2 linked regions of the Cellulosilyticum sp. I15G10I2 genome follow. Each later gene encodes a partner of the first gene's protein in a complex. Links are inferred from orthologs where the notes say so. Each region holds a gene or a part of one and is shown on either strand. Other genes may lie near its edges.

Evidence for each region.
Region 2: the proteins of dnaB (region 1) and dnaG are in contact, whole or in part, in a crystal structure (PDB 2R6A), measured with the Geobacillus stearothermophilus proteins. The link is inferred for Cellulosilyticum sp. I15G10I2 from one-to-one orthologs. Residues at the interface, in WP_033016901.1 of Geobacillus stearothermophilus: Ser13, Glu15, Ala16, Gln18, Glu91, Leu92, Asp94, Ala95, Val96, Pro97, Thr98, Ala99, Ala100, Asn101, Tyr104, Tyr105, Ile108; in WP_049624496.1 of Geobacillus stearothermophilus: Lys456, Leu457, Leu458, Pro459, Ala460, Asn463, Ala464, Leu467, Leu535, Leu536, Ile537, Ala538, Gln544, Glu545, Asp548, Tyr549, His552.

The regions. Positions count from the first base shown.
Region 1 is NZ_FMMP01000028.1:400,908-411,208, reverse strand. Bases 1-2,976 are described here. They hold dnaB (replicative DNA helicase), read left to right. Parts: upstream 1-812; coding sequence 813-2,141; downstream 2,142-2,976. Other genes in these bases: BN3326_RS20950 (NAD(P)H-dependent flavin oxidoreductase), read right to left, coding at 2,747-2,976; BN3326_RS20955 (GNAT family N-acetyltransferase), read left to right, coding at 2,194-2,691; rplI (50S ribosomal protein L9), read left to right, coding at 328-774; BN3326_RS20970 (DHH family phosphoesterase), read left to right, coding at 1-331. Also shown: more of BN3326_RS20950, read right to left, coding at 2,977-3,796; BN3326_RS20945 (MarR family winged helix-turn-helix transcriptional regulator), read left to right, coding at 4,004-4,453; BN3326_RS20940 (beta-ketoacyl-ACP synthase III), read left to right, coding at 4,474-5,439; acpP (acyl carrier protein), read left to right, coding at 5,512-5,739; enoyl-[acyl-carrier-protein] reductase FabK, read left to right, coding at 5,766-6,713; fabD (ACP S-malonyltransferase), read left to right, coding at 6,758-7,699; fabG (3-oxoacyl-[acyl-carrier-protein] reductase), read left to right, coding at 7,693-8,436; fabF (beta-ketoacyl-ACP synthase II), read left to right, coding at 8,463-9,707; accB (acetyl-CoA carboxylase biotin carboxyl carrier protein), read left to right, coding at 9,708-10,163; 3-hydroxyacyl-ACP dehydratase FabZ, read left to right, coding at 10,181-10,301. UniProt on the Escherichia coli protein: The main replicative DNA helicase, it participates in initiation and elongation during chromosome replication. Travels ahead of the DNA replisome, separating dsDNA into templates for DNA synthesis.
Region 2 is NZ_FMMP01000006.1:530,402-540,573, reverse strand. What follows is about bases 1-2,847. They hold dnaG (DNA primase), read right to left. Parts: upstream 2,381-2,847; coding sequence 620-2,380; downstream 1-619. Other genes in these bases: BN3326_RS02525 (deoxyguanosinetriphosphate triphosphohydrolase), read right to left, coding at 2,412-2,847; rpoD (RNA polymerase sigma factor RpoD), read right to left, coding at 1-580. In the rest of the region: more of BN3326_RS02525, read right to left, coding at 2,848-3,419; ppdK (pyruvate, phosphate dikinase), read right to left, coding at 3,571-6,195; BN3326_RS02515 (glycine--tRNA ligase), read right to left, coding at 6,384-7,769; BN3326_RS02510 (anti-sigma factor family protein), read right to left, coding at 8,070-8,828; BN3326_RS02505 (RNA polymerase sigma factor), read right to left, coding at 8,825-9,448; BN3326_RS02495 (NUDIX hydrolase), read right to left, coding at 9,838-10,172. UniProt on the Escherichia coli protein: RNA polymerase that catalyzes the synthesis of short RNA molecules used as primers for DNA polymerase during DNA replication.

The sequences.
Region 1 (10,301 bases):
GGACGCAGAGATGTGGCATCCTAATATTGCGGTATCAGAGGTAGACGGCAAAATACCACATGCGCCTATTGTAGCAGCGCAGGTCGCAGACGAACTGCTTAATATTAAAGGGATAGAAGCGTCTTTTGTTATAACAAGTAAAGACGATTATGTTATGATTAGTGCAAGGTCTTTATATGATGTGAATGTGCAGCGTGTAATGGAGCTTCTTGGAGGTGGCGGACATTTAAGTGTGGCAGGTGCTCAGCTTAAAGATATCACACCACTTGAGGCTAAAGTAAAATTAAAAGAAGCTATGAATAAATATTTTGAGGAAGGTGAATCCAAATGAAAATTATTTTAACACAAGATGTAAAAAAAGTAGGTAAAAAAGGGGATATCTTAGAGGTCAAAGACGGCTATGCGCGTAATGCTTTGCTTCCCAAAGGGCTTGCAGTAGAAGCAAGTGCGGTTAATCTTAATCAAAGGAAATTAGAACAAAACGCTATGGACAAGAAAAAACAAGCGGAACTTGATGAAGCTAAGCAAATTGAAGCTAAACTTAAAGAGAAAGAAATTAAGCTTGCGCTTAAGACAGGTGAAGGCGGCAAAATATTTGGTTCTGTAACTTCAAAAGAAATAGCAGAAACAATTAAAAAAGAACTTGGTCTTGATATCGATAAGAAAAAAATCCAATTAAAAGAAGGCATTAAGTCACTTGGAACTCAAACTATCGCTATTAAATTGCACCCACAAGTAACTGCCAGTGTCACTGTTTCAATTGTTCAGGCATAAAGACTAAAGACTTAAGAAATGAAGGAGAGGAATAGTCTATGGAAGAGATGCAACACCTGAGGATTCCTCCACATAGCATAGAGGCTGAACAATCTGTTTTAGGGGCTATGATTATGGACCATGAAGCCGTAGTGGTAGCCAGTGAAATGTTAACGCCTGGTAATTTCTATAGGCCTGATCATGAGCAAATTTTTGCAGCCATTATGGAACTCTATACAAATGGCAGTCCGATCGACTTGATCACAATTCAAGATAAGCTTGTTCAAAAAGGCGTATTAGAACAAGTCGGAGGACTTAATTATATAGCAGAACTGGCGAGTATCGTTCCGACATCGGCACATATTAAGCAATACTCCAAAATTGTAGAAGAAAAGGCTGTTCTTCGAAGGCTTATTAAAGCAAGTAATGAAATTACAGCCAAGGGCTATGAGGGTGAAGAAACGATTGATGATATTATGGGATTTGCAGAAAAACAAATCTTTGATATCATACAAAACAAACGTACAGAAGATTTTTCACATATTAATCAAATAGTAATACAGTCTATTGATAAAATTGAACAAGCGCATCAAACAAAAGGTGGCGTAACTGGGGTGCCTACAGGGTTTATCGATTTAGATTATAAGACTGCAGGCTTGCAGCCATCAGATCTTATTTTAGTAGCCGCAAGACCATCAATGGGTAAAACGGCTTTTGCACTTAATATCATCCAAACAGCAGGTATTAAACATAAAAAAGGTGTAGCCGTATTTAGTCTGGAAATGTCAAAGGATCAGCTTGTAAGCCGTATGTTATGTGCAGAAGCAATGGTTGATTCACAAAAAGCACGTACAGGCGCACTGGAAAAAGAGGACTGGGATAGACTTGCAAGATGTATTCCAAATATTGCATCCTCTAGTATTTATATAGATGATACACCAGGTATCACAGTAATGGAAATGAGAGCCAAGTGTCGGAGATTAAAGATGGAAAAAGGACTTGACCTTATTATGATTGACTACCTTCAGCTCATGAGTGGTAATTCAAAGGGGGATTCAAGACAGCAGGAGATATCTGAAATATCCAGATCACTTAAAGCGCTTGCCAGGGAGATGGGGGCACCGGTCATAGCATTATCTCAGCTTTCGCGTGCATGTGAAGCTAGAGCAGATCATAGACCTATGCTTTCTGACCTGAGAGAATCGGGCGCAATAGAACAGGATGCCGATGTGGTTATGTTTCTTTATAGAGATGAATACTATCATCCTGATACAGATAAGAAAAATATAGGTGAAGTTATTATTGCTAAGCAAAGAAATGGTCCAACAGGAACCGTAGAACTTGTTTGGCTTGGACAATATACTAAATTTGCTAATATGCAGAGGTAATTTCAAAACATATAAAATAGTATTTATGTTTTTAAAGAGGGAAGCGAAAGTTATGGAGCAATGTACATTTGAAATGATTAGTGAAGAACATATAGATGAAGTAAGAGCTATTTATCTTTACTATATCAATCATTCAACAGCAACATTTCATAAAAGAGAAATATCAAAAGATGAAATGAGAGAGTTAGTTATATTTAATCATTCTAAATATGAAGGATACGTTATCAAATATGCAGGCGTTATATGCGGCTATGTGGTACTTACACAGTATAAAACAAGAGAAGCTTTTGATCAGACAGCAGAGGTAACCATTTATTTGAAACATGGGTATGAAGGACGAGGGATTGGTTCTTTGGCACTCCTTTTTATAGAAGGTCGTGCAAAAACAAAAAAACTTCATACACTTATAGGTCTTATATGTGGTGAAAATACAGGAAGTATAGCACTATTTGAGAAACATTGTTATAAGAAGTGTGCACATTACAAAGAAGTTGGGTATAAGTTTGATAGGTGGCTTGATCTTGTATGCTATCAGAAAATTATCACCTAATAGAGCCACAAAAAGCCATAAATTGACATTCTGGGTCAATTTATGGCTTTTTGTGTTAAGCAAGCGCTGCTTCTATTTCTTTGAAAACATCTTTTACATGTTCTAGATGAGTCGCCTTATAAGCATTACTGCCACAGAACAAAAGGGCATTCTCGGTATCCCCTGTGGCAGCAGCTATAAGTGCACTAGATATGCAATAAGGAATGTCTACTATACCACATTTATGGATACAATCATATAGACAGCTGTCATTTCCTGGGGGATTTTTAATAAAACCATTAAGAATGGCTCGGCCAGGCATACCCACAGGACTTTTTATAATACCTATATCCTCTTTACGGGCATTCATATAAGCTTCCTTATAAATAAGAGGGGCATCACATTCATAAGTGGTGACAAAACGCGTTCCCATTTGCACACCATCAGCACCATTTGCAAGAGCATGGGCTACATCTTCACCTGTATAAATACCTCCAGCTGCGATAACAGGAATTGATTTATGATATTTTGCTTCATATTCAGAAGCTATTTTTTTAACATCATTTACAATATCAAGTACATTTTCTTCCTTAGAAACATCATCAGGTGAAAAGCCGAGATGTCCACCAGCAAGAGGCCCTTCAACTACGATACAATCAGGTGCATACTGATACCTCTTATCCCACATGCGACAAATGACGCTAGCAGCTTTTCCAGAAGATACAATAGGGGCAATTTGTGTAGAACTTCCTTGTACAAGCCCAGGTAGGTCTAAAGGAAGACCTGCACCAGATATAATAAGGTCAATTTTACAGCTTACAGCTTTTTTGACAAGTTCAGCATAATTTTTCATAGCTACCATTAAGTTGACACCTATAATACCATTTGGAGCTATTGTACGCGCATTTGCAATTTCTTTCTCAAGAGCTCTTAAGTTAGCGCCCAATGTATTAGCTATAAAATCAGATTCTCTAAAGCCTATTTGTACGCCAGAAAGAATGCCGATCCCACCACATTTTGCCACATGGCCAGCAAGAGAGCTAAGAGAAATACCAATTCCCATACCTCCTTGAATGACAGGAAAAGACGGCATTAGATGTCCGATGTTTAATTTTTTAGAAGACATAATTCAATCACCTCGATAGTATACTTTGAAAATCAAAATAAATTGTTTGATAATCAAAGTATATTATTGTGGCAAAAGAATGTCAATAGAAAATACTTTAACAATCAAACTTGACAAAATGGGATTAAGTGGGATATACTTTGGATGTAAAATACTTTGATAAACAAAATATTCTATATTCAAAGTTTACGGTTGGAGGAGATGGGCTTGCAAAACTCTATAGAAGTAGTCAATGAACTGCTTGTAAATTTGTTTAATGATATACTTACAATTGAAAAAGCAGCCCTTGATAGTGGGCCGTTTAATGACTTAACGATGACAGAGTTACATGTTATAGAGGCAATTGGCTTTGCACCAAGGACAATGACTGAAGTAGCAAGCCAGTTAGGCATTACTGTAGGGACGCTTACAACTACTATTAATCGTCTTGTAAAAAAAGAGTATGTTCTTAGAAATCATGCTCAAGACGACAGACGATTTGTAGTGATTACACTGACAAATAAAGGGAAACTTGCCCATAGATTACATGAAAGTTTTCATGCGACGATGGTTAAAAGTATAGTAGACGGCATGTCAGAAGAAGATAATAATATACTTATTGAATCACTTAAGCGCTTAACTGAATTTTTTAGAGAGCAGTACGATATTACAAAATAACCATATAGGAGATCAAAGACATGTATGGAGTAAAAATAAGTGGCCTAGGTAAAGCAGTGCCAGAACTTGAAGTATCTAATGATGATATCGCTAAATTTATTGATACATCAGATGAGTGGATTGAATCGCGAACAGGCATAAAATCCAGACATATCTCAACAGGAGAAACCACAACTGACTTAGCAGCCTCAGCTGCACAGCATGCGCTTACAGACAGCGGCCTAAATGCTGATGCAATAGATTTAGTTATTGTTGCAACAGTAACCCCAGATTATACAATGCCAAGCACAGCTTGTTGTGTAGCACAAAGACTAGGTATTAAAAATGCCACTTGTTTTGACCTTGCAGCAGCATGCAGTGGTTTTATCTTTGCCTCAGAAGTCGCAGTAAGTCTTATTCATCAAGGCAATTATAAGCATGCACTAGTAATAGGTGCAGAAGTGCTCAGTAAGACTGTTGACTGGGAAGATAGAAATACCTGTGTGCTTTTTGCAGATGGCGCAGGTGCTGCTGTTTATGCAAGATCAAATGAAAATAAAGTGATTAAGATTTTAACAGCTAGCGATGGGGACGGAAGCGACCTTATTACACTGCCAAGTCTAACTGAGCCTAATAAGTTTAATGAGACACAAAATACTCAAAAGTATATGCAGATGAATGGCAGAGAAGTTTATAAATTTGCAACAACAGCTGTTCCACAGAATATACAAAATGTTTTAGCTGATACCGGTTATACGCCGCAAGATATAGATTTGTTCATTTTACATCAAGCAAATGCTAGGATCATGGATAGTGTAGCGAAAAAACTAGATGTAGATAATGAGAAATTTTTTAAGAATTTACACAAGTATGGTAATACCTCAGCCGCTAGTATTCCAATAGCGCTTGCTGATGCAAAAGAAAAGCTAAAGCCCGGAGACAAGATTATTTTATCAGGTTTCGGAGCAGGACTCACATGGGGCAGTATGTTTATTGTATGGGAATAATGGTCCCAGGGAATAGTATCCAATAGGCTATAAGCCATTTAGGATAAATTATAATATTAGGAGGAAGTTAAAATGGTATTTGAAAAATTACAAGCAATCGTAGCAGACAAATTAGGTATTGAAGAATCAGAAGTTAAAATGGAGTCAACATTTCGTGATGATTTAGGTGCAGATTCACTGGATCTTTTTGAAATCGTTATGGCAATTGAAGAAGAATTTGGCATCTCAATTTCAAATGAGGATGTAGAGCAAATTCAAACAGCTGGAGATGCAGTAAACTATATTACAGAAAGACAATAAACCATTAACAAAGGAGTTTGAATGCTATGAATAGTATATGTGATATGCTGGGCATTAAATATCCTATATTTCAAGGTGCAATGGCGTGGGTAAGCAATCATGCCATTGCAGCGGCAGTATCAAAAGCAGGGGGTCTAGGCATTATAGCTGCAGGTAATGCACCAGCTGACTGGCTTAGAGAAGAAATAAGAGCATGCAAAAAGGTAACTGATAAACCTTTTGGTGTCAATGTTATGCTTCTTAGCCCCCATGCTGATGAAGTTGCAAAGGTGGTAGCAGAAGAAGGCGTAAAGGTTGTTACGACTGGTGCTGGTAACCCAGGGAAATATATGGAATTATGGAAATCTAAAGGTATAAAAGTTATTCCCGTTGTCCCATCTGTGGCTATTGCTAAAAGAATGGAAAAAGAGGGAGCTGATGCAATTGTTGCTGAAGGATGTGAATCTGGAGGGCACATTGGTGAGCTCACAACAATGGCTCTTATACCACAAGTAGTAGATGCAGTAAGTATTCCTGTTATAGCAGCTGGAGGCATCGCTGATGGCAGAGGTTTTGCAGCAGCAATGATGTTAGGCGCACAGGCAGTGCAAATCGGTACACGCTTTTTAGTAGCTGAAGAATGTACTGTGCATGAAGCTTATAAAGAAAAGGTATTAAAAGCTACAGATATTGATACTGTAGTAACAGGGAGATCAACAGGACATCCCGTCAGAGTATTTAAAAACCAAATGACAAGAACTTTTATGAAATTAGAAAAAGAGGGTACAGACTTAAATAAGCTTGAAGAGCTAGGTGCTGGAGGACTCTACAGAGCAGTAATAGAAGGTGATGTCATGAATGGCTCTGTTATGGCAGGACAAATTGCAGGCCTTGTTAAAAAAAGGCAGCCAGCAGAGGAAATTATTGAAGAACTTATGAAAGAATTAAAAGAAATAACACTGCAAAGAACACATTATATTAACGAAAACATGTAATCTATAGTACAAAGAAATATTGAAGAAAGCAGGTAGTGGTAGAGGTGAAAACAGCGATATTATTTCCCGGGCAAGGCGCTCAAAGTATAGGGATGGGCAAGAACTTATATGATAATTATAGTGAAAGTAAAAGAATATTCGATGCGGCAGCTGATATTTTAGATTGGGATATAAAAGAAGTTTGCTTCGAAGATTCGCAAGGAATTATTAATCAAACCCGTTATACACAAGCTGCACTTTTTACCACGAATGTAGCTGCTTATGAAGCTTTGAAAGCTAAAGGGTTTAAGGCAGATGCAGTACTTGGATTTAGCCTAGGGGAATACAGTGCTATTATGGCAGGTGGCGCCCTAGGTTTTGAAGAAACTTTGAAATTAGTTGAAAAAAGAGCAGGCTATATGGAGACATGTGCAAAAGCACATCCAGGTGGTATGGTAGCTGTGATTGGACTTGAAATAGATAAAATAGATGAAGTGTGCAAGAAGGTTACAAAAGAAATAGGGCCGGCAGAAATTGCTAATGATAATTGTCCAGGGCAAGTTACATTATCTGGAACAAAAGAAGCACTAGAGGCAGCTATGCCATATCTTAAAGAGGCAGGGGCTAAAAGGGTATTGCCTCTTCAAGTAAGCGGCGCTTTTCATAGCTCGCTGATGAAAGATGCTGCGGATGCACTGCAGGCAGAGATTGAACATATCACTTTTAATGAAGTGAATATACCTATTATAAGCAATGTAACGGCAGATTACATGAACAAGAATCAGATAATTGCTAATATTCCTTTGCAAGTAGTAAAAGGGGTTCGGTTTAGAGAAAGTATTCTGCATTTAATAGGTGAAGGATTTGATACATTTATAGAAGTGGGTCCTAAACGCACACTCTGTAATTTGGTTAAGAAAATATCTGGTGATGTTAGGGTGTTAAATGTAGAAGATCAAGCTTCTCTTGAAAATGTAATAGAGATTATAGGAGGCAAAGTATGCTAAAAGATAAGGTTGCAATCGTTACAGGAAGTGTAAGAGGAATAGGAAAAGAAATCGCTATGCTTTACGCAGAGAACGGCGCAAAGGTTGTTATTAATTACCCGATGCACAGCATGGGCCAAGAAGCCAAAGCAGTAGTTGAAGAAATAGAAGAAAAAGGCGGCAGTGCTGTTGCTATTTGTGCGGATATTTCAAACTTTGAAGAATCAAAAGCACTTATTGATAAGACGATCAATCACTTTGGCAAACTAGATATTCTTGTAAATAATGCAGGGATAACGAGAGATATGCTGCTTCTAAGAATGACAGAAGAAGAATTTGATCAAGTTATTGCTGTTAATCTAAAAGGCGTGTTTAACTGTACAAAACATGCTACAAAAGTTATGTTAAAAACTGGCGGCAGTGTTATTAATATGGCATCTGTAGTTGGACTTGCAGGCAATGTAGGACAGTGTAATTATGCAGCATCAAAAGCTGGTATTATCGGATTTACAAAATCCGCAGCAAGAGAATTCGGACAAAAAAATATTCGTATCAATGCTATTGCGCCAGGCTTTATTGTATCAGAGATGACAAATGTTCTTCCAGATGCAGTAAAAGAAGCAACAACAAGTAATATTCCAATGAAACGCTATGGAAGCATGAAAGACGTAGCAAATACAGCATTGTTTTTAGCAAGTGACCTTGCAACTTATATTACAGGAGAAACAATTAGAGTAGACGGCGGTATGGCAATGTAATCTAACCCTAATAAGGAGGTGGAAAAATGAGTAATAGAGTAGTTGTTACTGGGATGGGAGTCGTATCCCCTGTAGGTAATGATATCGATACTTATTGGAATAATTTAAAAGAAGGCGTGAGTGGTATTAAACTTATCTCCGATGCAAATCATTTGGAAGAATTACAAGTAAAGGTTGCAGGAGAAGTCACAGACTTTCAGCCAGAAAAACATATGGATAAAAAAGAGCAAAGAAGACTTGCGAAATTTTCTCAGTTTGCTATTTATGCTAGTAAAGAAGCATTAGAGCAGGCGGGTATAGATATGACTAAAGAAGATCCTACTAGAGTGGGCGTTATCATCGGAAGTGGTATAGGTGGACTCGGTGTTATAGAAGAAGAAGCGAAAAAGCTAAGAGAAAAAGGTGCTAAAAGAATATCTCCGCTTTTTGTACCTATGGCTATTGTAAATATGGCAGCAGGCAATGTATCTATTTATACAGGTGCAAAGGGTATTTGTTCAACAGTTGTAACAGCTTGTGCATCGGGTACCCATTCAATTGGTGAAGCCTTTAGAGCACTTAAACAAGGTATTAATGATGTCATTATTGCAGGTGGTACTGAGGCATGTATTACACCCCTTGGTATAGCTGGCTTTAGTGCACTTACGGCACTTAGCAGTTCAAGTGATCCTAAAAGAGCATCTATTCCATTTGATAAAGAGCGAGATGGCTTTGTTATGGGAGAAGGTGCGGGTGTTTTAGTACTTGAAACACTAGAACATGCAAAGAAAAGAGGGGCACGTATTCTTGCAGAAGTAGTAGGGTATGGCGCAACAGGAGATGCCTATCATATTACCTCCCCTATGCCTGATGGTGAAGGGGCGACAAAAGCAATCCAAGAAGCTATTAATGAAGCTGGTATTGATCCAAGTGAAATAGATTACATCAATGCTCATGGTACAAGTACACCTTACAATGATAAGATAGAAACACTAGCTATTAAAAAAGTATTTGGGTATGACACTAAGGTAGCTATTAGTTCAACTAAATCGATGACAGGACATCTTTTAGGAGCAGCTGGTGGTATAGAAGCAGTGGCTATTGTTAAAGCTGTAGAAGAGGATTTTGTTCCGCCTACAATTGGCCATCAGGTTTCAGATGAAGAATGTGATTTAGATTATGTACCTAATGTAGGAAGAGCGATGAAAGTTAAATATGCAATGAGTAATTCACTAGGATTTGGCGGACATAATGCAAGTATTATAGTCAAAAAGTGGGAGGATGAAGTATAGATGGATATTGAAATTATTAAACAATTAGTTAATGAGTTTAAAGAAGCTGATCTTACGAAGTTATCGCTCAAATGTGACACATTTGAGATTAACCTTGAAAAAGAAAAAGAGATCGTTCAAATAGCCAGCTCCCAAGTCGTTCAACCAGCTATGAATTATCCAACTATTGCTATTAATAACGAAAGTGACAATGTTGTTATTAAAAAAGAAGATTGCTCAGAAAAAAAACAAATTACTTCACCGATGGTAGGGACTTTTTATGCATCAAGTACTCCTGGGGGAGCACCGTTTGTAACAGTAGGTTCTAAAATTAAAAAAGGTGACGTGATTTGTATTATAGAAGCTATGAAACTTATGAATGAAGTGGAAGCCGAAGTAGACGGCGAAATAGTAGAAGTATTAGTAAAAAATGAACAAATGGTAGAGTATGCTCAGCCATTATTTGTGATTAAATAATTTAAGGGAGTGAAACCATGTTAAACATTCAGCAAATTATGGAGATTTTACCCCATAGATATCCCTTTCTACTTGTAGATAAGGCTGAAATACTAGAAAATGGCGCAGGTGTTATAGGGTACAAAAACGTTACAATGA
Region 2 (10,172 bases), on another replicon or contig:
TACGTGCCTGATCAGCAATAGCTCTTGTAATAGCTTGTCTAATCCACCAAGTTGCATAAGTACTAAATTTAAACCCTTTTGAGTAGTCAAATTTTTCTACCGCTTTGATCAGCCCTAGATTTCCCTCTTGAATTAGATCTAAGAAAAGCATTCCACGGCCTACATACCTTTTTGCAATACTAACTACCAATCTTAAATTAGCTTCTGCTAATTTTTTCTTAGCTTCCTGATCTCCTTCTTCCATTCTGAGCGCCAGCTTAATTTCTTCATCCGCTGATAAAAGAGGTACCTTACCAATTTCCTTAAGATACATACGGACTGGATCATCGATACTGATACCATCAGGCAAATTACTAAAATCTATCTCAGTATCATCCACTTCAATATCTGCAATATTTCCAATAACATCAATATTCTGAGACTCTAAATATTCATAAATCTGCTCGATCTTACTCGGTTCTAGTTCTATATCTGAAAAGACTTCATTAATATCATCTTGCTCTAAAATACCTTTTTTATCCTTCGCCATATTAATAAGTTGATCAAGTTTTGCCTTAAAAGCTAGTTTTTGTTCTGCCATATCTTTCACTATTATCAATCCTTTCTCCTGTCTACTATTCTAACCATTTATAAAATCAATATACAATTTGTCAAGTGCCTTTTTTTGAAATAGTAGATTCTGCTTTTCTATTGCATCCTTTGTTTCATTCATTTTTTTCCCTAAATAATTTCCTTTAAGTCTTTTTATATTTTCTAGAACCATTTTGTGCAGAATAGTTTGTTCTTCATAACGTTCATCTTTGTGCATCATAATATGAGAAATAATATTCTGTTCAGTGCTTTCTGGATAACGCGCTGTAAAATACATCATATTAATTTCATTATGCTCTGCAGCAGCTTTAAAAATTTCTTTCGCTAAATCCTTAAGCAAATCACCCTCAAACATATCTGGTGTGATATATTGTTTAACTTGTTTAACAATGTGAGGATAGTGATAAATGGTTGATAAAAAAATAACTTCTGTACTAACAGCCTGGCGGTTACCTTTTGGATGTGCTTGACTGTCTTTTGTACTATAAATATGTTTTATTTTTTTGTAATTATTATTGACTTCGGCTTTAAATGCACTACTTTCAATCTGATAAGTATCACATATTTCATCAATATAGATAGCCTGCTCTATTGTACTAGGTATTTCACTCAATCGACCTGCAACCTCTTGTAAAAACATAACCTTTTGCTCTGGTATTTTTAAATCATATTTCAACTCAAATCTTGAAATTTCAAACCAAATATCTGCTTTAGCTCCTTTTATAAGTTCCATCAAGTGCTCTTTTCCATACTTTTTGAGATACTCATCTGGATCCTTACCTGATTTAAGTTGTAATACTCTTACCTTTATGCCTTCATTTCTAAGAATAGGAATGGCCCTTAATGTTGCATTAATCCCTGCGCTATCACTATCATACATAATAACAACTTCTTTGGTGTAACGTTTTAATAGTTTTGCATGAGAGGACGTAAAGGCTGTTCCTAGAGAGGCTATTGTTTGAGTAAACCCCGCTTGATGCATTGCAATCACATCCATATAACCTTCTACCAATATATAATAGTTACTTGAGGTTGCTTTTGCAAAGTTAAGACCATAAAGTGTATAACTTTTATTAAATAAAATATTCTCAGGCGAATTAAGATATTTGGGCATACTGCCATCGGTTACTCTTCCGCCAAAGGCAATTACTTTTTTACTCACATCAAAAATAGGAAATATAAGGCGTGATGCAAATCGGTCATAAATAAAACCTCCTTTTTTGCTTTTTAAAAACAATCCGCTTTCCATAAGCGTATCATCATCATATCCTTTTTCCTGTAAATATTTATAAAGTATATTGTAATCACTTGGCGAGTACCCTAGTCCAAATTGTTTAATCATCTCTATAGAAACATTTCGTTCTATTAAATAGTGCATGATTTCTTCATTTTTTGTATCTCTTAAACTAAAGTAGAAAAATTTTGCAGCTTCTTTAATAACATTAAGTAAGCGTTGTCTTTTTTGATTTTTTTGGATTTCATCTTGGGACAATGCAAGCTCATCTAGCTCGATATTTTCTCTTTCAGCCAAATATTTTATCGCTTCAGGAAAAGTCATATTTTCTTTTTGCATCAAAAAAGTTACTGTATTACCTCCCGCTCCACAACCAAAACAATAATATAGCTGCTTTTCTTCACTTACTGAAAAGGAGGGAGTTTTTTCATTATGAAATGGGCATAATCCAGTATAAGAATTTCCTTTTTTAGTAAGTGTTGTATATTCGGAGATTAGAGCTACTATATCACTTCTTTCTCTAATAGTTTCTATTATATGCTCTGGATAATACATCTACTCTCCTTCTTTCTTTATGAAAACTACACTAATAAATATTCCAAGAAGCCGGAAAAAACAAATCGCAAAAAGTGTGAATGGCAAAGCGATCTGTCATTCCAGCAATATAGTCACATACTATTTGTTTTTCAGAATCTCCAAGTTGCAGCCTTTTTATATATTCTTTGGGCAGCTTGTCAACTTTATTAATATAATAATTATAAAGCTGATAAATGACTTGTTTTGCTTTATCTTCCTGCTGCTTAGCAAGGGATCCTACATAAACTTTTTCAAATAAGAATTCTCGCATACTATAAAAAGCATTTTTTACACTATCACTCATTTGAATAGTATCTTTTTGATTGCTTTCTCTTATAATATCCGATATTAACAGATGTATACGATTACTCGAAGAATCTCCAAGAATAGCAATACAGTCTTTAGGTAAATCTGCTTTTTTTAAAACTTTTCCCCTTATTGCATCATCAATATCATGATTAATATATGCTATTTTATCAGATATTTGTACAATCTTGCCTTCTAGCGTACATGGTCTGCCGCTTGTAGGATGATTAAAAATGCCATCTCTTACTTCATATGTAAGATTAAGTCCTTGTCCCTTATTTTCAAGCACTTCTATAACTCTTAAACTATGTTTATTATGCGAGAAGTCATTTTGTGTTAGTTCCTGCAGCATATGTTCCCCCGTATGTCCAAACGGCGTGTGTCCTAAGTCATGACCGAGCGAAATAGCTTCTGTCAGGTCTTCATTATGCCTTAATGCTCTTGCAATTGTTCTTGCTATTTGTGATACCTCAAGTGTATGTGTAAGTCTTGTCCTATAGTGATCTCCTTCTGGTGATATAAAAACTTGTGTTTTATGTGCTAACCTTCTAAATGCTTTTGAATGCAATATTCTGTCTCGATCTCTTTGAAATGCCGTTCTTACCTCACACTCTTCCTCATGAATTTTTCTGCCTTTAGAATATATTGATTTAGCCGCATAAGCACTTAAATGCTTTATCTCAAATGCTTCCTGCTCTTTTCTATAGCACATATTGATCACCCCACATACTAATATAAATACTACATAATATTCCCATATCCTTTTTTTAATGACATTTTTATAAAAAAAAATAAAAACCCATATTTTATAACATGGGTTTTTATTCAAAATACTTAAATTATCATGATAAATTTAACTGTAATTATTTATTTTTAATGGCAGATTGAGCTGCTGCTAAACGTGCAATTGGAACACGGAATGGTGAGCATGATACATAGTTTAATCCTACCTTATGGCAGAACTCAATTGATGAAGGATCTCCACCATGTTCGCCGCAAATACCAAGTTTAATATCTGGACGCGTTTTTCTACCTTTTTCAGCTGCAATTTGTATAAGTTGTCCTACACCTGTTTGATCAAGTCTTGCAAATGGATCTACTTCATAAATTTCTTTGCTGTAATAATCTTCTAAGAACTTACCAGCATCATCACGAGAGAAACCAAATGTCATTTGTGTAAGGTCGTTTGTACCAAATGAGAAGAATTCTGCATCTTCTGCAATAGCATCTGCTGTAAGCGCTGCACGAGGTATTTCAATCATTGTACCTACATGGTATTCAAGTTCAATACCAGCTTCTTTGATTGCTGCATCAGCTGTTTTAACAACAATATCTTTTACAAATTGAAGTTCTTTCTTTTCTCCAACAAGTGGGATCATAATTTCTGGTACAATTGCAAAACCTTTTTCTTTTTTCACTTGAATAGCAGCTTCAATGATTGCACGTGCTTGCATTTCAGCAATTTCTGGATAAGAAACTGCAAGACGGCATCCACGATGTCCCATCATTGGGTTGAATTCATGTAATGATTCAACTGTAGCTTTTAATTCTTCAAAAGAGATTCCCATAGCTTTTGCAAGTTCTGCGATATCTTCATCACTGTGTGGTAAGAATTCATGAAGTGGTGGGTCAAGAAGACGGATTGTAACCGGTCTTGATTCCATTGCTTCGTAAATACCAACAAAGTCTTGCTTTTGGAATGGAAGAAGTTCTAAAAGAGCTGCTCTTCTTTCTGCTTCTTCTTTAGCAACGATCATTTTACGAACTTTCATAATACGATCTTCTTCAAAGAACATATGCTCTGTACGGCAAAGACCAATACCTTCTGCGCCAAATCTAACAGCATTGGCTGCATCTTTTGGTGTATCAGCATTTGTACGAACTTTAAGTGTACGCACTTTATCAGCCCATACCATTAATGTTTCAAAGTCGCCAGTAATTTCTGGTTCAATTGTTGCAACGTCTTCTCCATAGATGTTTCCTGTAGAACCATCTAATGAAATGTAATCGCCTTCTTTGTATACAGTGCCTGCAAGTTCAAAGGTTTTTGCTTCTTCATTTATTTTAACTTCGCCACAGCCAGATACACAGCATGTTCCCATACCACGAGCAACTACAGCTGCATGTGATGTCATACCACCACGTACTGTTAAAATACCTTTCGCTGCTGCCATACCTTCAATATCTTCTGGTGATGTTTCAAGACGAACTAAAATAACTCTTTCACCTGCCGCTGCTGCATTTTTTGCGTCTTCAGCTGTGAAATATACTTTACCTGCTGCTGCTCCTGGTGATGCTGGAAGTGCACTTCCAATCACTTTAGCCGCTTTAAGCGCTTTTGGATCAAACATAGGGTGAAGTAATTGATCAAGTTGTTTTGGATCTACGCGAAGAACTGCTTGTTCTTCTGTAAGTTTACCTTCAGCAACTAAATCTACAGCTATTTTAAGTGCCGCTGCTGCAGTTCTTTTACCATTACGTGTTTGTAAGAAATATAATTTTTTGTCTTCAACAGTGAATTCCATATCCTGCATATCACAGTAGTGATTTTCAAGTTTTGTATAAATACGCTCAAATTCAGCATAAACTTCTGGCATATCTTCAGCAAGTTGAGAAATTGGGTTTGGTGTACGAATCCCCGCAACAACGTCTTCACCTTGTGCATTGATTAAGTACTCACCATAAATTTTATTTTCACCAGTAGATGGATTTCTTGTAAAGGCAACGCCTGTACCTGATGTATCACCCATATTACCAAATACCATCATTTGAACATTTACAGCTGTACCCCAGCTTGCTGGATAGTCATGCATTCTTCTGTAAACAATCGCACGAGGATTCATCCAAGAACGGAAAACAGCTTTGATAGATTCCATAAGCTGAAGTTCTGGATCTTGAGGGAACTCTTCCCCTTTTTCTTGCTTGTAAAGCGCTTTATATCTTACAATCATTTCTTTTAAATCATCAGCTGTAAGGTCTGTGTCTAATTTAACACCTTTTTCTTCTTTGAGTTCATCTATAATTTTTTCGAAACGTGGTTTTGGTATTTCCATAACTACGTCTGAGAACATTTGAATAAAACGACGATAAGAATCGTATGCAAATCTTGGATTGTCTGTTTTCTTTGCAAGACCTTCTACTGCTGCATCAGTAAGTCCTAAGTTTAATACAGTATCCATCATCCCTGGCATAGAAACTCTTGCCCCGGAACGCACTGAAACAAGTAATGGATTTTCATTATCACCAAATTTTTTGCCTGAAAGCGCTTCTAACTCTGCTAAACTAGCTCTGATTTGGCCTTCCATTTCTTCTGTAAGTTTTTTACCATTGTCATAGTAACCTGTACACGCTTCAGTTGTTACTATAAATCCTTGAGGAATTGGCAAACCAAGTTGTGTCATATCCGCAAGGTTTGCACCTTTTCCACCGAGTAAATTTTTGTTTTTTGGATCTCCTTCTTTAAACATATAAACCCATTTTTGGCTCATGTTTTTCCCTCCTAATTTTTCTTCATTGCATGAAATAGTGTCTGTTTCTTAGTTTAGTTTGGCGACGAATACTAAGTAGACTTAGTTATTATTTCCATTTCCCATACATTATACCATAAATTTTGAGATTGAATAGAGTGTTTTAAAATTTTTAATCTCTATTATACATTTTTTGATAAGTTTTGCTATTAAAACTCCATTTTATTCTGAATATATGCTACTAAATGCTCAATATCTATGCGTTCTTGAGTCATTGTATCTCTATCGCGCACAGTAACTTTTTGATCTTCTTTAGTATCAAAATCTACAGTAATACAGAAAGGCGTTCCAATTTCATCTTGACGTCTATAACGTTTGCCGATAGAACCACTTTCGTCATACTCAATATTAAAATGTTTTGACAACATATGATAAACTGCTGTTGCTTCTTCAGATAATTTTTTTGATAATGGGAAAACAGCTGCTTTAACAGGCGCAAGTGCTGGATGAAATCTAAAAATAGTTCTTGTATCACCATCTTCTAATGTTTCTTCGTCATACGCTTCACATAAGAACGCAAGCGTTACCCTATCCGCACCTAATGAAGGCTCAATACAGTAAGGAATATATTTTTCATTAGTCGTGGGATCAAAATACTGCATATCCTCACCTGAATGCTCTTGATGCTGTTTAAGGTCGAAATCTGTACGGTCTGCAATTCCCCATAATTCTCCCCATCCAAATGGGAATAAGAATTCTATGTCTGATGTCGCATTGCTATAATGAGACAATTCTTCGGCTGAATGATCTCTAATACGCATATGGTCTTCATTAACCCCTAAATTAAGTAACCAGTTTTTACAATAGTCTTTCCAGTAACTAAACCACTCTAAATCTGTTCCTGGGCTACAAAAGAATTCAAGCTCCATTTGTTCAAATTCTCTAGTTCTAAAAATAAAGTTACCTGGGGTAATCTCATTTCTGAAAGATTTACCTATTTGACCTATTCCAAAAGGCACTTTTTTACGGCTTGTACGTTGTACATTTTTAAAGTTTACAAAAATCCCCTGCGCAGTCTCTGGACGTAAATAAACAACATTCTTTGAGTCTTCAGTTACGCCTTGGAAAGTTTTAAACATTAAGTTAAATTGTCGAATATCTGTAAAGTTATGTTTACCGCAAGTTGGGCATGCTATTTGATTCTCGTCAATGAAGCTTTTCATTTGTTCATTGCTCCATCCATCTACAATTGCAGGCTCTCCTTTTTCAACTAGAAAATCTTCAATAATTTTATCTGCTCTAAAGCGTTCTTTACAATCTTTACAATCCATAAGCGGATCACTAAATCCTCCAACATGACCCGATGCGACCCAAGCTTTTGGATTCATAAGTATGGCACAATCTACACCAACATTATAAGGGCTTTCTTGTATAAATTTTTTCCACCATGCCTTTTTAACATTGTTTTTAAACTCCACGCCTAGTGGGCCGTAATCCCAAGTATTTGCAAGTCCCCCATAGATCTCCGATCCTGGGTATACAAATCCTCGTGATTTGGCAACAGCTACTATTTGTTGCATGTTTTTTTCTTGCATGAACTTTCCTCCTTATTATTTTTGAGTAAAATAAAAAACCTTCCATCCCTATAATGCAAGGGACGAAAGGTATCTTCCGCGGTTCCACCCTTATTGAATGCAAAGATGCATTCCTCTTTCATAAAACATTACTCCAAAGTGCCTTTCATAAAAAAGCAGTAATTGGCTCACACTCTTCCAATCTCGCTGAAACTACTTACTCTTATTACTTCTCTTTTTCATCGTAATCTCATATTTACCTACGCCTTTAATTTAACAAAAACCTCTACTACTGTCAAGTACGAAGCACATCTTATTACATTATTTTATAATAATTTCTAAATTTTCACCTTCTGGTTCTTCTTTAGAAATTTTTATATCATTATTTATCCCCTTAATGCTATTGAATAATTCATTTTTATTGTTAATTTGATAAATAATAATTGATGTTGGATTAGATTCATCAGGCAAATACATAGCTTGAAGTTCATAGGTTGTAATATACGCACTAATAAGTTCCACAGTTTTTACTTTGTCAAGGGATATAACTTCCCATACTTCAGTGAGTTCAGAGGTTATGTCTCTATTTTGGGCTATCGCTATTGATTGCTCAGGTGGATTATCTGCAGCATCCGCCTCTTGCGAAGCTTTATACTCTTTCATTTGCGTATCATTAGAAAGCATCATATTGTCCTGAATCTGTTCTTCAGATGCACTTTCAGTTTTTGTCAGACTTGATTTTTTATGCTGCAATATTTGAGAACCATCTAATAATATCACAACGATCAGTAATGCAGCTGCAGTGCTTGCAACATATTTCATCCATGTTTTCAACTTTACATTCTTTTTAATTGATTCTTTATCTTCATGAATACTTTTCATAATATCCTCATGTAGTGTTTCAGGTATTTCAACGTCTTCTAAAGCCGCTATGCTCTCTACTATTTCTATTAAAGCCTTTAACTCTTCTTGGCAAGACTGACATGATTCTAAATGTCTTTCAAGTTCTTTTTGTTCTTCCGGGGTTAGCATATGATCTATATAAGCTGATAATTGTTCAATACATTCATGACATTTCATTGTTCACCCTCCTCGCTACCTTTTTTGACGAAAAAAGACTTATAAGGTTCCTTGTTTTGCTGTAAAATCTTTTTAAGGGCTAACCTTGCTCTAGACAGCCTAGATTTTACTGTGCCTAAAGAAATACTTAAAATAGCAGCAATCTCGTCATATGCATAGGCATTAATATCACGTAACACAATCATTGTGCGATGTTCTTCTTTAAGTTCTGTCATAGCCTGTTTTAATATCTCCTGCAACGCTTTATTTTCTATGATACTTATTACGTTTTCATTTTCGCAGACTTTATCAATCACCCATACTTCATTATCTTTTTCATTTGTTTGGAACAAAGAAATTTCCCTTTTACTTTTAGCTTTACGTAACTTATCTAAACACTCATTCGTAGCAATCCTATAAATCCATGTGCTCAGTTTAGAGTCTCCTTTAAAGTGATAAAGTTGTTTCCAAATTTTGATACAAACTTCTTGTGCAGCATCATAAGCATCCGGCTCGCTGCAAAGCATTCTTAAGCAAATATTATAAATCTTCTTTTCGTATGCGCTTATAAGGACCTCAAATGCATTTACATCGCCATGCTTTGCATCGTTGATTAACTGAAGTTCTTTATCTTCATGCATTTTGTTATGTCCCTCCTAATTTAATATTTTTATCAAACTACTTGTGTCCAGTTTAAATGATTATCCTCTTATAAACAATCTTTTTAAACAAACAATATAATCCTCTGCGAAATTATAAGTATGTATTGATATTTAGTTAATGTTGTGATAATATATTATTTGTTCTGATATTTTCTTAATGTAAATGCGAGAACACCTTTTGCCGCTGTGGCGGAATGGCAGACGCACCTGACTCAAAATCAGGCGTAGCAATACGTGCCGGTTCGAGTCCGGCCAGCGGCATTTTAAAAACTATCTCTTTCATAAGTGATAGTTTTTCTTGTTTTTCAGATACAGTACGCTATAGTATCAAACAATAAAAACTTTCAGCCCCTTTAAACTGAAAGTTTTTATTGTTTGATATTTCTGCTAGTAGCATCTAAAGTATGTTTTGAATCCCTAAGGCAATTATATAAATCATAGGCCTTTTTTAATATATGCCGTTCATCATTAAACTTTAAAAGGTGGTAGGCTTCATAATACTTATAATATCCTGCATCAATAAAATATTCTTCTCGTTGAGGTTTACAATAAAAACTATCAGTTGTCATTAAGTACCAATGTACAGTTTTGTGGATAACATCTTCTCTTCCTTTAAAGGTGTATTGACTTGAATCAATATATTTTACGATGCGTGCTTCCACGCCTGTTTCCTCTTTTACTTCTCTTAGGGCTGTGATCTGAT